DNA from 2 places in the Enterococcus sp. LJL51 genome. Region 1 is predicted to be linked to the other one. Evidence: predicted binding sites of a transcription regulator. Region 1 holds the regulator's gene; the other holds the start of a gene.
The links. Region 1 encodes HrcA, which represses chaperone genes, less so after heat shock. Its sites were predicted from a motif close to TTAGCACTCNNNNNNNNNGAGTGCTAA; they were not measured.
Positions count from the first base shown of each region.

Region 2: a site for HrcA is predicted at 6,550-6,576, ahead of groES (co-chaperone GroES). Genes of this name have one in related genera too.

Region 1 is NZ_JBTXLW010000006.1:152,877-160,701, reverse strand. It holds gene ACYSNQ_RS08340 (helix-turn-helix transcriptional regulator) at 1-537, shown strand, start outside; gene dnaJ (molecular chaperone DnaJ) at 655-1,821, opposite strand; gene dnaK (molecular chaperone DnaK) at 2,224-4,053, opposite strand; gene grpE (nucleotide exchange factor GrpE) at 4,108-4,632, opposite strand; gene hrcA (heat-inducible transcriptional repressor HrcA) at 4,694-5,737, opposite strand; gene hemW (radical SAM family heme chaperone HemW) at 5,892-7,061, opposite strand; gene ACYSNQ_RS08310 (helix-turn-helix transcriptional regulator) at 7,357-7,542, opposite strand; gene ACYSNQ_RS08305 (winged helix-turn-helix transcriptional regulator) at 7,549-7,825, opposite strand, start outside.
Region 2 is NZ_JBTXLW010000008.1:129-7,953, reverse strand. It holds gene ACYSNQ_RS09485 (TraX family protein) at 1-348, shown strand, start outside; gene ACYSNQ_RS09480 (VanW family protein) at 481-1,302, opposite strand; gene ACYSNQ_RS09475 (DUF1697 domain-containing protein) at 1,525-2,067, opposite strand; gene ACYSNQ_RS09470 (helix-hairpin-helix domain-containing protein) at 2,281-2,475, shown strand; gene ACYSNQ_RS09465 (GNAT family N-acetyltransferase) at 2,579-3,043, opposite strand; gene ACYSNQ_RS09460 (serine O-acetyltransferase) at 3,154-3,675, opposite strand; gene ACYSNQ_RS09455 (hypothetical protein) at 4,009-4,260, shown strand; gene groL (chaperonin GroEL) at 4,490-6,118, opposite strand; gene groES (co-chaperone GroES) at 6,233-6,517, opposite strand; gene ACYSNQ_RS09440 (hypothetical protein) at 6,754-6,930, shown strand; gene ACYSNQ_RS09435 (CPBP family intramembrane glutamic endopeptidase) at 6,993-7,649, shown strand; partial or broken gene ACYSNQ_RS09430 (hypothetical protein) at 7,772-7,825, opposite strand, start outside.

The DNA.
Region 1 (7,825 bases):
CTTTCCCGTAATACCATCGAAGCTATCCAACTATGTCTAGACAAAAATCAAATTTTGTCTATTGCTTATGAGAATAGATCTGGTCAGTACTCTACAAGAAAATTAGAGCCCTATCGGTTGATTCTGAAAGAAGCCAGCTGGTACACACAAGCATATTGTTTGGAAAAACAGGATTTCCGTATCTTTAAACTATCCAGAATGAAAAATGTTATTGTAACAGAGGATACCTTTGTCCCGAGAGCTGCTCCTCCTGCTGCACTGGGCAAAAATACCATTAAAGAAGCAGACTTTACTACGATTTTTCTTGAAGTTGACTACTCTGTAAAGGACCAGCTTCTAGAGCGATTTCCTGATTTAATATTCAACAAAAAAAAGAATAGTGATTACTTTGATGTTACCTTTCCTTATTTTATACCCGATGATTTTGGCTATCATCTCCTTTTAGGCTTTGGCAATCGATGTATATGTCACGGTCCCGCATTTGTTCGTGAAGAACTTGCTCAGCGTGTCCGACAAATGCTGACGCAGTATGAATAAGACTGTTCTAATTATAAAAAAAGAGCTGTACTAGTTGTCAAATTGACAATCCAGTACAGCTCTTAATTTTTAACCAGCACTCTATTGATAGAAGCTGTCTCTCTTCGATTTATTCAACTATTTCTTTTTCTTACCGCCAAAAGCATCTTTCATTTTATCGAAAAAACCTTCTTCTTGCTGCTCACTAATTTCTTGTCCGCCTGCCTTAGCGAAAGAACGAAGGGCGTTCCGTTGTTCCTCACTAAGATTTTTTGGTGTAATTAGTTTCACCTTCACATGCTGATCGCCATTTGCTCCGCCCCGTAAACGAGGTGCTCCTTTTCCACGTAAGCGGAAGTTGGTTCCAGTTTGTGTACCGGCAGGAATTTTTAATTTCACATCTCCATGAACAGTAGGTACCTGTACCTCATCACCTAGTGCAGCCTGCACAAAGCTTAACGGCATTTCATAGTAAATTTCAGCACCATCCCTGTCGAAAATATTACTTTCCTCCACATGAAAGACAACATACAAATCGCCATAAGGTCCGCCATTCATTCCAGCTTCCCCCTGATTAGCCAGGCGCATTTGTTGACCATCTTCCACACCAGCAGGAACTTTAACCTTCACGTGATGTGCTTTCTTCTCATGTCCAGAGCCATGACAGGTTGGACATGGGTCCTTAATTTCTTTTCCGGTTCCGCGACAGACATCACATGTTTGACGGCTCATAACTCGTCCTAATGGAGTTTGACGTTCTACATTGATTGAACCAGAGCCATGACATTTGTGACAGGTTTCCGGTTGTGTTCCCGGCTTAGCCCCATTCCCATGACAAGTGCCGCAAACATCTTCACGTTTATATTTGATTTCTTTTTCTATACCGAAAATCGCTTCTTCAAATTTTAACTGAATGGTATATTGAAGATCCGATCCTTGTCTTGGTGCAGTCGGATCAACAGTACGTCCACCACCGCCGCCAAAGAATGAATCGAAGATATCTTCAAATCCGCCAAAGCTGCTGCCGCTGAAGCCACCGCCGCCAAAACCACCAAAGCCGCCGGCACCGCCATAATTCGGGTCAGTACCTGCATGACCATATTGATCATACGCCGCTTTCTTTTGAGGGTCGCTTAAAACCTCATATGCTTCAGAAATTTCTTTAAACTTATCTTCGGCATCTGCTTCCTTATTAATATCTGGGTGATACTGCTTAGATAGTTTACGGTACGCTTTTTTTATTTCATCATCTGAAGCCCCTTTAGACAGCCCCAGTACCTCATAATAATCTCGTTTTGTAGCCATTGGTTTCCCTCCAACTTGTATTTCCCTTGAGTATAGATACACCTTAGCCATCATCACTCAAAACTTGAATAGTTGACAATCAGAAGCAGTGTGATCAGAAACAAAGGTTTTGCTTATAGAGAATTCGGCGTCACATCAGACACATACATGCAAAAAATATCTGGTTTATTCCCGCCTGTTTTCTCCGCACTGACTGCCTTTTTTAGTCTTTTACAACAAAAGCACCGTTGTAATCATACCATAATTCAAGTAAAACCTAAATACATTTATGTAAAATCAACATTGGCAGTGTCCTTTTTGATTATCAGAAAATTATTTTTCTCTCTACAATAAACGGCGGGACAGAAGCAGTTTCCGGCTTCTGTCCCGACCTCTTTCCTGACTTCTTTTTAGGCAGTCTGCTTATTGTTCGTCTTTGTCGACTTCTTCAAAGTCTGCATCAACAACATCATCTGCGCCGCCTTGAGCTGCTTCCGGATTTTCCTGTGCTTGTTGCTGAGCTGCCTGCTCATACAATTTAACTGTTAGATTTTGAACGATTTCGTTTAATGAATCACGTTTAGCTTTCATTTGTTCGATATCATTTGCTTCTACAGCTGCTTTCAGTTCATCACGAGCATCTTCTGCTTTTTTCACTTCATCCGCATCAACTTTACCTTCAAGTTCTTTCAATGTTTTGTCTACAGTGAACAGCAAAGCGTCTACGTCATTACGAAGATCTACTTCTTCTTTACGTTGTTTATCTGCTTCCGCATTTGATTCAGCATCCTTCACCATGCGTTCGATTTCATCGTCTGATAAACCTGAAGAAGATTTAATTGTAATTGTTTGTTCTTTTTGTGTTCCTAAATCTTTCGCACGTACGTTCACGATACCGTTCTTATCGATATCAAAGCTTACTTCGATTTGCGGTACACCGCGAGGAGCAGCTGGAATATCTGTCAATTGGAATCTTCCTAATGTTTTATTGTCTGCCGCCATTGGACGTTCACCTTGCAGTACATGAATATCTACTGCCGGCTGGTTATCTGCTGCGGTAGAAAATACTTGAGATTTACTTGTTGGAATCGTTGTGTTGCGGTCAATCAGCTTCGTAAATACGCCGCCCATTGTTTCAATACCTAGTGATAAAGGAGTCACGTCTAATAGTACAACGTCCTTCACATCACCAGTGATAACGCCCCCTTGAATAGCCGCACCCATTGCCACTACTTCATCCGGGTTCACAGATTTATTTGGTTCTTTATTCGTTTCTTTACGAACTGCTTCAACAACCGCTGGAATACGAGTTGAACCACCAACTAAAATCACTTCATCAATATCAGAAGCGTTCAATGCTGCATCCTTTAATGCCTGACGTACAGGAATTTTTGTCCGTTCTACTAAATCAGCAGTTAGCTCATCAAATTTTGCACGAGTCAAGTTCATTTCTAAGTGAAGCGGACCTGCATCTCCGGCTGTAATAAACGGTAAGCTGATTTGTGTACTTGTAACACCTGATAAATCTTTTTTCGCTTTTTCAGCAGCATCTTTCAAACGCTGCAATGCCATTTTATCCTGACCTAAGTCGATACCGTTTTCTTTCTTGAATTCCGCAACCATATGATCAATGATTTTGTTATCGAAATCATCCCCACCTAAGTTGTTGTCTCCAGAAGTAGATAATACATCAAAGACACCATCGCCTAACTCAAGGATGGAAACGTCAAATGTACCGCCGCCCAAGTCAAATACTAGAATTTTTTCATCTTTATCTGTTTTGTCCAAACCATAAGCCAATGCTGCTGCTGTTGGTTCATTGACAATCCGTTCAACTTCCAACCCGGCAATTTTACCAGCATCTTTAGTTGCCTGACGTTGTGCATCGTTGAAATATGCTGGAACAGTAATAACTGCTTTATCTACTTTTTCACCTAGGTAGTCTTCTGCAAAACCTTTTAGATATTGCAGAATCATTGCAGAAATTTCCTGAGGCGTATAAGATTTACCTTCAGCTTCCACTTTAAAGCCAGCTTCACCCATGTGGCGTTTAATTGAAGCGATTGTATGAGGATTTGTCACTGCCTGACGCTTAGCAACTTCCCCTACTTGAATTTCTCCATTTTTAAAAGATACAACAGAAGGTGTTGTACGGTTTCCTTCTGGATTCGCAATAATCTTTGCTTCTCCGCCTTCTAATACAGCAACTGCTGAGTTTGTTGTTCCTAAGTCAATACCAATTATTTTACTCATGTTTATTTCTCCTATCTTCTATTTTAATTTTAAAATTGAATGTGCTTATTTTATTTATTGAGAAACGACTACCATGCTGGCGCGCAGAACACGATCCTGTAGCTTATAGCCCTTTTGCAGAACCTCTACAATTGTGTCTGAAGCAACACCATCATCAGCCGGAACTGTCTGAACTGCTTGATGAAGATTCGGATCGAAAGACTCTCCCTGTGCCGGTATTTCTTCGATTCCTTCTTCTTTCAAGGCAAAGATCATGCTTTCATAAACCATCTCGATGCCCTTTTTCAGGCTTGCGCCTTGTTCATCGTCGACTTCAATCGCCATTGCCCGTTCTAAATTATCTAGAGCCGGCAATAATTTTTTCCCTAAATCCTGTGATCTGTAACGAACCAGCAGCTCTCGTTCATTTTTAAAACGATTGCTCATATTAGCAATTTCTGCACGGGCCCGCAGGAACTTATCTTCCATTTCATTAAGCTCGTTCTTTAGTGTTTCTGTTTCTGTCAGTTCAGGTTCTGTGTTTTCCGAAGCTGTTTCTTCTACTTGATCCTGAAGCTCTTCTTTTTCTTCTTTGTTCAATCCAGCAACTTCCCTTCCCGTTTCGTAGATTCAATTTATCTTTAAGAATATCACCAAAGCGCTATCCATCAAGAAATCGATAGTAAGAGCCTAACTGTGAAGCCAGCTCATTTCTAAATACATCAACTAGACTAAATATTTTAGAATACGGCATACTTGCCGGTCCCAGTAATGCGATAGTTCCTTTGCCATGTCCGATAACTTCATAGGTTGCCGTAATCATGCTCATGCTTTTCAGTAAATCGTTGCCGATTTCCGAACCGATTTTAAAGCTAATTGGTCTTGCAGCTGTTTCAGTCATTTCCAGCAGATTGGTCAGCGCTTCTGTGTTATTCATAAAAGAATAAACTGATTTTAACTGACTGTGATCCATACTAACGCCAAAATCCAGCAGATTCAAACGACCGCTCACATAAACCTTCTCTTCAAAAATGTGCCCCAGCATCGTGTCGAAAAGATTCATCATCCCTTCAGGCGTTTGGAAATACCTGTGCAGAATCATTGGAATCTCTGTGCGTAAACGATGGTAAACGGTCAGCAAAGGCTGCCCAACAAGCTTTTCGTTGATAATATTAGTCATTTTTTCTAAATCTTCTTTGGAAACAGTGTTTGGGATAGCAAATACCTGACTCTCGACATTTCCTTTGTCAGTAACAATGATAGCAATAACCTGCCGATCATTCAAAGGAACCATCCGAAATCCTGTTAATTTTCTTTCCTTAACCTCCGGCCCCAAAGAAAACGCTGTATAGCTGGTTAGCTCAGATAAGATTTTCGCAGATTGTTCAATGATATCATTAATCTCCCGAAACTCTGAGCCAAAGGACTGGCGAATACTATTTAATTCTCCCGGTTCTACCTCAGCTGGTTTCAGCAGGTAATCAACATAATAGCGATAGCCGTTCATAGACGGAACCCTTCCAGAAGAAGAATGGGTTTTAAGCAGCAATCCCTGCTCCTCTAAAGCTTTCATATCATTTCGAATTGTGGCAGAACTGGACTTGATTCCATCCTCCATCAATTTTTTCGAACCTACAGGTGTCCCCGTAGTTGTGTACTGCTGGATGATAAGTCTCAAGATTTCTTTTTGTCTTTCAGTAATCATAATACCACCCTCCATTAGCACTCCTATCTAATGAGTGCTAATACAATTATTAATATAGCAAGTTCTATCATGATTGTCAAGAAAAAAACAGCAATTTTTAGCACTCTTTATAACCGAGTGCTAAAAATTGCTATAGTTTTCTTTTTTCTTGTTATTAAGCATCCAAAAGGAAGGATTCAAAGACTTCATTTCCAATATATAGTCCTTTTTCACTGAGGCGAAGTGCCTCTGCTGTTTCAACTAATAATCCCTTATTGATTAGTGAAGGAATAACTTCCCCGTAAACTGTCGTTATGTCAATGCCAAACTTTTCTACAAAACGCTTTTTGTTTACACCGCTTAGCTTTCTTAGTCCCAGAAACATTTCTTCTTCAATTTGATTGTTCTTAGTTAAATGTTCAGTTTCTAATACTGGCAGACGATTTTCACGCAAGGGTTTTAAATAATGCTGAATGGGTCCGTAATTACGGTAACGATTGTCTCCCAGATAACCACTGGCTCCAGCACCAAATCCATAATAATGTTCATTATTCCAATACACAAGATTGTGTTGGCTCTCTTTTCCCTTCAACGCAAAATTGCTGACCTCGTACTGTTGTCTGTTCGTCTGCGCCATTTTTTTGATTGTCTCTTCAAACATCCCTGCTTCCGCATCCTCATCAGGAAGAGTCAGCCTTCCTTGTCTCACCCAATTCATAAACATCGTTTTATTTTCCAATATCAGTGAATACAATGAATAATGAGGGAGGTCTAAATCAATTGCCCGCTGAAGTGTATCCTGGAAGCTGGCAAGCGTCTGCCCTGGCAACGCATAAATTAAATCAATACTAACATTCTCAAATGCCTCTTTGTCTAAAAAGTCCATTGTCTGGTAGACATCAGCTGCGGTATGTTTTCTACCAATTTTTTTCAGCAGTTGATCGTCGAAGGTCTGAACCCCCATTGATAGACGGTTTACACCATAATTCTTCATTACTTTCAGCTTCTCTCGACTTAAATCTCCCGGATTTGCTTCTACTGTAAACTCGTTGCAGTCATCAAAAGGAAGCAGCTCCCTCACACCAAACAGCAAGCGGTCCAGCTGTTCTGCACTTAGCGATGTTGGTGTTCCGCCGCCTATATAGATTGTTTCCATCTTTTTTCGAGGGGATTGCGCCAATGTCAGACGAATCTCTTTTAGCAGCGCTTCAATATATTCATCTACCGGCTGACCTTCCAGAAAAACTTTATTGAAGTCGCAATAGTAGCAGATATGCTCACAGAATGGTATGTGAATGTAAGCTGAAATTTTGCTGTTGTTTCTTAAATCATTGTTTATCGTCATTCTATTCATTTTCCTTCCAAAAACCAAAATCACACAATATTAACACCATGGAAACCATTAGAAAAAATTCACTTGTATCATCGTTCAAATTTTAATCATTTCTAGCGCCCTTCGGTTGCTTTTCAAGCTTAAGCCGCCAGTTAAACACTGGATGTTTCCGTCTATTTTAGCATATTATCCGCATAGGTTATAGAGAGTCTGTTTGGCATCTTTCAGTTCTATTTTTTATCATGGTAGGTTAGTGCCATCTGGATACAGATAATCAGAGTATCTATTGGCAACACTTCTTGAGGATTCAGTACAATAGCTCTGTTTTTTGAAAAGCTGAGTGAATCGGAAAACCTGCATATTCAATCGTTTCAATGTCTCTGAAAATTGTTCGCTTAGAAACGCCGAAACGTGCAGCCAGCTCAGAAGCGGAAATAACATCATTTTCTAAAAGTAAAATAATGATTGATAAAACACGCTCAATTTTCTTCATTTTCTATCAACTTTCTGCTAAAAGCAGTACCTCTTCCCCCTGATTCTGCAAGGTGGTCACATGCATCGTGCCCCACTGACACAATCCATCCAAAACAATTTCCAGTGTTTCTCCATATGGACTCAATGAGTATTCTACTTTTGGCGGTACCTGATTGTATGATTTTCGTTTGACAATATTATCCAATTCTAATTCACGCAGCTGCTGAGTCAGCATTTTCTGACTAATTCCCGGAATTTTACGCTGCAAGTCGCTTGGACGCAATGCACCATGACGCAAATTA
Region 2 (7,825 bases), on a different contig from region 1:
CCTTTAAATGTATTCATTTCCGCTGGTGTTCTGTTTAGCGGAATTTTTGCTGCTGAGTTTCTCCGAACAGATTACGGCGGATGGATTGGTGTGCTTTTAATTGCTTCATTGTATATATTACGCAATTATCCACTGATTAAATGTTTGGCAGGCAGTGCTGTTATCCTGCAAAACAGCTATTCAGGGCTGTTATCTTTCATTTTCATTTATTTCTATAACGGTCAAAGGGGACGGCAATGGAAGTATCTTTTTTATGTATTTTATCCTGTACATCTGTTACTGTTGCTCCTAATCCAGCAGCAGCTGCTAATTCCCTACATTCGTTCATTATTTCCCGTAATTCCTTGATGAGCGGCTCCCAAAATAAAAAATAAGACCCTGGTGGTCTTATTTTTTAACTCCTTATTACAACAGCCATAGTCATTTCAACTAGCTCAATTATTGGGTGATTAGAAGAAAAAATTACTATAGTCTAATCTGCTATTCTTCTACTATTGTTAGATGAGTGGTATCATACAGGACCTTCGCACGGTTCTTCTTTATCAGTTCCCTTTTCACCTGATTCCCGGTTCTTCTATCAATTACAGTTCGGATGATTTCTCCATTCCTGTAAACAACCCCTTGTGATTTGCTAAAATACTCATTTTCGCCTTTAATATGATAACTGTAGGCTTGTTCATTTTCCGCATATAATTCACCGTTAAGATATATATCATCTGTGTAGACGATTAATTGATATATTTGATTAGTCGTATTTCTAAACCGATAGTCAAAATAGTTATAAACAATAGATGTCCCGGTTCCAAAAGGTATCACACGGCCATAATCTGGAAATAAATCAATGTTGTCATGATGATGATGCTCAACAATTTCAAAGGGCGTATGGAGAATAATCCAGTGAATCAGATTAGTAAATTGACACATTCCCCCGCCAATGCCGCTCACAGTGGTATTTTTTCCAATCATTAGTCCTTCTAAATAACCTTCTTTTTCTGTACACATCCCAACTAGATGCCAAAAAGAAAAAGTCTCACCTGGCTTTATTAGAATACCAGAGACCTTTTGCGTGGAAATTGCCAGATTCACTGCCTTGTTATTTTGAAGCTCTAAATCAACATTGCCAAGCTTTCTTCGAATCAAAGAGCGATGCCTATACACGCATACAGGTAATTTTTCCTCTCTTTTTTCAGAAGAAAAGCGTTCTTTTTTCCAGTAGTCTTGAACATGCCGTTTGACTATATTTTTATAGACTGAAATTTTATAGGTCAGAGGTGAAATTTCACAAAACAGCTTTCTTTCCATTTTCCACTCCTCCATGTTCTTTATATCCTTCCAATCAATTATTACATAACATTACTTTTGTGTCAAACACATTACAAAAATATTTCTAAAAACTTTAATTACTTATTTTTTTGTATTTCATTTGATAGCAACCATGATAGAACAAGACAGAGTATTTATATTCTTGCAACTAATTAAAACTAGAATAAAAAAAAGACAGCAGCCGCTGTCTCATAATAACTCTCACTTACTAGTTAATTGAAGTAGTTTATTTACTGTATTGGCGTTTCTAATTGTGACGCTATTATTTACAGACGAGCTGGCAATTTTGGACCAGCGTGCTTTGTTAAAGGTTTTTCGTGGAGCTGACCAGAAGATAACATTGCCATGATGACTAATTTGTTCATACTCCGGTTTTACCTCTCCAACCTCAGCAAACACTTCTTCCACAGTAACTGGAGAAATAACGAAAATCGCATAATGAATTGATTCTTTTTCTATATTCCACCATTCTGGCGCATTACTTAGCGTTGTCGCTAAATCCTTTGCCGATACTACGGTAACAGGAATATTTAGTGCGAATTCATCCACTATTGCAGCCTCACATTTTCTTATCAGCTCACTTTTATCTTGAATATCACTAGAAAAAACAATGTTCCCGCTGTTGATGTAGGTTACCATATCTAAAAAACCGATTTTTTCAAAGGCTGCTTTCAATAACGGCATGGATATCTTATTCTTACCACCTACATTTATTCCACGTAAAAGCGCAATATATCTCTCCATAAATTTTGCCTCTCTTTCTGCTTAAAATAGTATGCCGTCTATCATTTCATCATTTATAGGATAAAGCTACTTAATGGTTATAATTTTAGGCTAGTGGATAATTGAAGTCAATGACTTACTGTTCAGTACTCCTTTTTTAAGCTGGTAAACTTTACCGTCGTGATTAATCTCTTAAATATGTTATATTAGCTATAGAAAATGGAGGTGTTTCCAGTGACTTATCAGGAATTCTTAGAAAAATTATCAAAACCAGCCCGGCGAGCTTTACTTCACAAAAAAATTGATTCATTCCCAAAGCTGGCAGCTCTAACTAAAAAAGAACTGTTAAGCTTCCATGGCATAGGTCCGGCATCCTTGCCGATTGTTAATCAAGCCCTTCACTCAGTCAATATGTCCCTTAAACAATAAACTTTCTGTAGAATAAAAAAGAAACTATTATCAAGCAAACCAACCAAAGAGATTGGAATGAGTTCATAATAGTTCCTTATTTGTATTGGCGTAAATTATTTGACTATACTTCTTGAGTGCTTGCACTTAATAAAACAGAGGCTGCTAAAGCATTGAAGCCATTCTTCAAATAGAATCCTTCTGCAGGATATCCTCGTTCTGTATCTAGAATAATATCAGGTATATTTTCTTCCGCAAGGGACTGCTTTATTTTAGTCATAAAACAGCTCCCTATGCCTTTTCTTTGAAGCTCATTGGAAATGTAAAATGCATCCATATGATATTCCAATCCTTGATACCAAGGTCTCACAAAGCCTAAAGCTACTCCTGTCAATTTGCCGGTTGCTTCATTTCGTAAAATAAAGCCTTTAAAAGTATTCATCCCCTGTAAGCTTTTAATATAATCCGCAATCTGCTGAAACGTAAGCTGATCGTTCCAAGGTTCAGCTGAAAAAACTTCGATATACAGTTCAATCGCTTCTTTTATGTCCGCCGAATCAATACTCCTATACAGCCATTCTTTTTCCATAGTAACTCTTTCCCCCTTTTCTTGATAGTATATCAGCTGTTACGTGTTGAGGAAACCCGTTGCTGAACTGTCTCTGGAGCTAATGACCGTATCCAAACTTCTGAAGTTTCTTAATTGTTCTTTTCAAAAGCTGAGATTAGCCGATGTTTTTCCTCAATGATTATTTCTGGATCAATCATATCCCGATTGAACAGCAAATCATAATTAGGATCTTTGGGCTTATGCTGATTAACACCAAATGCAACACTGTCTGCAGGAATATTTTTTGTAATAATCGCTCCAGCTCCTATAGCTGAATTTTCACCAATTACTACTGGTCCCAGAATCTTGGCACCGTCTGCTATAATTACATTTTTAGCAATGATTGGGTTTCCCACGTTCTCCCACTTCTTTACAGCTTTACTGTATTTCATATTCGAACCAATTGTAACATTTTGATAAATGACCACATTTTCACAGATTTTTGCTGCGACAATTGTACAGCCTCGTGCATGGTGTGCAAAGGGCACACTCTCATCTATCTCAGTACAGTTAATTTCACAGCCGTACAACCTTTCCAGTAATTCCGCTGCTTCTTTAGCAAGTTTTTTATTTACTGAAAAGCAATTCATATTTATTAGTTGTTCAAACATTTGAACTTCCCCCTTCTTAAATATTCTTCATGAAAAGTACAAGTTCATATTGTTTCTTTGTCAAAAATAAAAAAACTTACTTAAAACTACAGGAGAAATTCTTCAAGAGAAATTGTTCTTTGCGAGTAGTGATTTTTGGGTCCCGCTCTACTAATCTATACATCATTATTGCTAATTTTATTCGTTGAAAAATTTATTTCTATATCATATATCCGTATGTGAAAGTAAAAAAGTCGTTTTGCAAGCTTCCTACGTCATTCAGCCTTTCTGATTTTTGTTGCTGTTCTGCTTTTATCCTTGTAGAATATAATCAAAAAAAGAGAGATACTTATTATGAATCTAAGTGATTTACCGCTTGCCCTAGATATAGCCTTTGCAGGTGTTACAATTTCTGGAATTTTATTATTGATTGGATATTTTCTAAAATTATCCAATGGAAAATTCTGGTCTTTCCCTTTTTGTTTGCTGTTTAATGATGCTGATGAACGAGCTATAGGAAACAAGATGAGAAGATTTATATTTTCATATGTCCCTGTATTTTTTGTCATTTTTTTGATTTTATTTCTATTTTTAATGCTGCGATAAATCTGTGTCGTCCTTCTATCCAAATTGAATTACTTTACTTTTCCTATGAGGAATACTTTGTATTTGGAGAAGACTCGTTGTTAAAATATGGGATTCATTTATGATTATTAAACAAACTAAACAACCTATATTTTTTTAGAAAAGTTTTGCCCTTTTTAGCCCTATAAGCAGTAAAAAACAATAGAAAATAAAAAAAGAACCTTGAAAAATCAAGGTTCTTAGAGGTTACTTACATCATGCCGCCCATACCCATTGATGGATCCATTGGGGGAACAGCTGCGCCAGCTGGTTCTGGTTTATCTGCAACTACTGCTTCTGTTGTCAGCAACAATGCTGCTACAGAGGCTGCATTCTGCAAGGCTGAACGAGTTACTTTTGTTGGGTCAACAATTCCTGCATCAAGCATGTTTACCCACTCACCATTGGCTGCATTAAAACCAATACCTAAATCAACATTTTTCAGTTTATCAACGATGACTGAACCTTCATAACCGGCATTTTCAGCAATTTGGCGAATTGGTTCTTCTAATGCACGAACCACGATTTTCACACCTGTTGCTACATCGCCTTCTGCGTCTACTTCTGTTACTTTACCAATAACATTTACCAACGCTGTACCACCGCCGGAAACCATTCCTTCTTCAACAGCCGCACGAGTTGCGTTTAAGGCATCTTCGATACGCAGCTTCAATTCTTTAAGTTCTGTTTCTGTAGCCGCACCGACTTTAACTACCGCAACACCGCCAGCTAATTTTGCCAGACGTTCCTGTAGTTTTTCACGGTCGAAGTCAGAAGTTGTATCAACAATTTGATTTTTGATTAGTTGAACACGAGCATCAATCGCTTCTTTGCCGCCGGCTCCCTCAACGATTGTTGTATTGTCTTTATCAACAACTACTTTACTTGCATTACCAAGGTTTTCAATAGTTGTATCTTTTAACTCTAAACCAAGATCTTCAGTAATCACTGTTCCACCTGTTAAAACAGCAATATCTTCAAGCATTGCTTTGCGGCGGTCACCGAAGCCTGGCGCTTTCACTGCAACCACATTGAAGGTTCCGCGGATTTTATTTAATACTAGTGTAGGTAACGCTTCACCATCTACATCATCAGCAATAATCAGCAGCGGACGAGATTGTTGTAGAATTTGCTCTAATAAAGGCAGAATATCTTGGATATTTGAAATTTTCTTGTCAGTAATCAAAATATACGGATTTTCTAAAACAGCTTCCATTTTATCATTGTCTGTCACCATGTATTGAGACAGATAGCCGCGGTCAAACTGCATGCCTTCTACAACATCCAGCTCTGTTTCGATTCCTTTCGACTCTTCAATAGTGATAACACCATCATTACCGACTTTTTCCATTGCATCTGCAATCAGCTGACCAACTTTTTCTGAACCAGAAGAAACAGCTGCTACTTGTGCAATTGCTTCTTTTGAGTCTACAACAGCAGAAATATTATGCAGTTCTTCAACCGCTGTTTTTGTAGCCAATTCAATTCCCCGGCGGATGCCTAAAGGATTTGCTCCAGCAGTGACGTTTTTCAGCCCTTCACGAACAATTGCCTGTGTTAAAACAGTCGCAGTTGTTGTACCATCTCCTGCAATATCATTAGTTTTAGAGGCAACCTCAGAAACTAATTTAGCACCCATATTTTCAAAATGATCTTCTAATTCAATCTCTTTTGCGATTGTTACACCATCATTGGTGATTAGCGGTGAACCATAAGATTTTTCTAAAACGACATTACGACCTTTTGGACCTAATGTTACTTTTACTGTATCAGCTAAAATATCCACACCACGAAGCATTGCTGCGCGGGCATCTTCTGCAAATTTAATTTCTTTTGCCATGTTATTTCCCACCTTATTTATTTTATTGTTCATTCTGTTTTATTAGGATTTACCTGAGAATTCTAATACTTAATAGCTCAGATTTACCTTAATACTATAAAAATTATTAGAGGTTTATTCTACAACTGCGATGATATCTTTTCCTGAAACAATTAAATATTCTGTTCCTTCATATTTAACTTCTGTTCCGGAATACTTTTCAAACATAACTGTATCGCCTTCTTTTACTTCCGCAGGAACTTTTGTACCGTTATCTAATACACGGCCTTCTCCCACCGCGATAACTTTACCAGTCTGTGGCTTTTCTTTTGCAGCTGAAGCTAAAACAATACCTCCTACTGTTTTTTCCTCTTCCTGTGCGACTTCAAGAATGATGCGATCGCCTAATGGTTTTAACACAATAAATCCCTCCATGATAAATTTTTTGATTTTTAGCACTCTTGCAAAGAGAGTGCTAACTCACACTATTTATAATACTCATTTCTGATTTGCTTTGCAAGTCTTTTGTATGAAAAATAAGATTTTTATCTTACTTTGGATTATCTCCCAAATCCATTGACCATTTCATTCCAGTATTTAGCGCACTTCATGCTAAAATAGAATTAGTGGAAAATAAAAAAAGGAGGAAAGCGAATATGAAACAGCGCATTGCTCAGACTATTATTCTTACATTTGTTTATCTTTTCATCGCAAATGCCGGAAATCTTTTTTTTGGTGTAGATAAGCAATTCGACTGGACAACTACCTTGTGGGAAGCCTTGTTTTTTTCAATTTTTATTTTCCTTTTATTAGGATTCCGCCACAAAAAATAGATAGGTTTTCAGTTTTCTATAGGATAGTTTGAACTACTCACTTGAAAAGAAAAGAGGATTTTATGGCTGCTAAAAAAACAAGTATGACAATGATTTTGATTTACCTGGCTGTCTTTGTCTCACCATTGCTCTTTGCATCAGCTTCGCAGGATGTCGTGGTCTTAGCCTCCACACTAGCCTATATTTTAGGTGCAGGTTTAATGATTGGCTTATATCTAAAAGATAAAGAAAAAACAATGGTGGAAAAAAAGGGGCGGCTTCACTCTCCAGTATTCGTTCTGCTTCTCGGAGTTAGCGGCATCTTTCTGGCTCTCTTTCTTCAGGGAATTGTTGTTAGCCTTCAAACGACCATTACAAATACAGCTCCTAATTCAGAAAATACTAAAAATATTATCTCAATTATTTTGAACAACAGCTTATTTGTTTTTGCGACAATTATTGGGGGACCAATTATGGAAGAATTTGTTTTCCGACGTTCATTAATTGATCTCTTCTATTATGAAAAGACTGGTTTTTGGTTGGGAGCAATTCTCAGCTCAGCACTTTTTTCCATTATTCATTTTGACGGAAACTTTTTTGTTTATTTCGTTCTGGGGCTTTTCTTTGCCATTCTCTATAAAGTGACTGGGAAAATCTGGACCTCCATCATTGCCCACTGTGGTATGAATACACTTGTCGTAGTTATACAGCTGATTCTTTATTCCAGCGGACACTCATAGAATAAACTTCACAAATTATAGATGCATATACTTCAAAGAACAATTTTATAGCATTGCTAAACAGCATTAGCTGTTCTTCAAAATAAAAGAGGGACTTGAATCAGATTTTATAGGATAAATTTTTAATTTAAAAAGAGATAAAGGAACGTCAGATTGCGTTCCTTTATCTCTTTTTT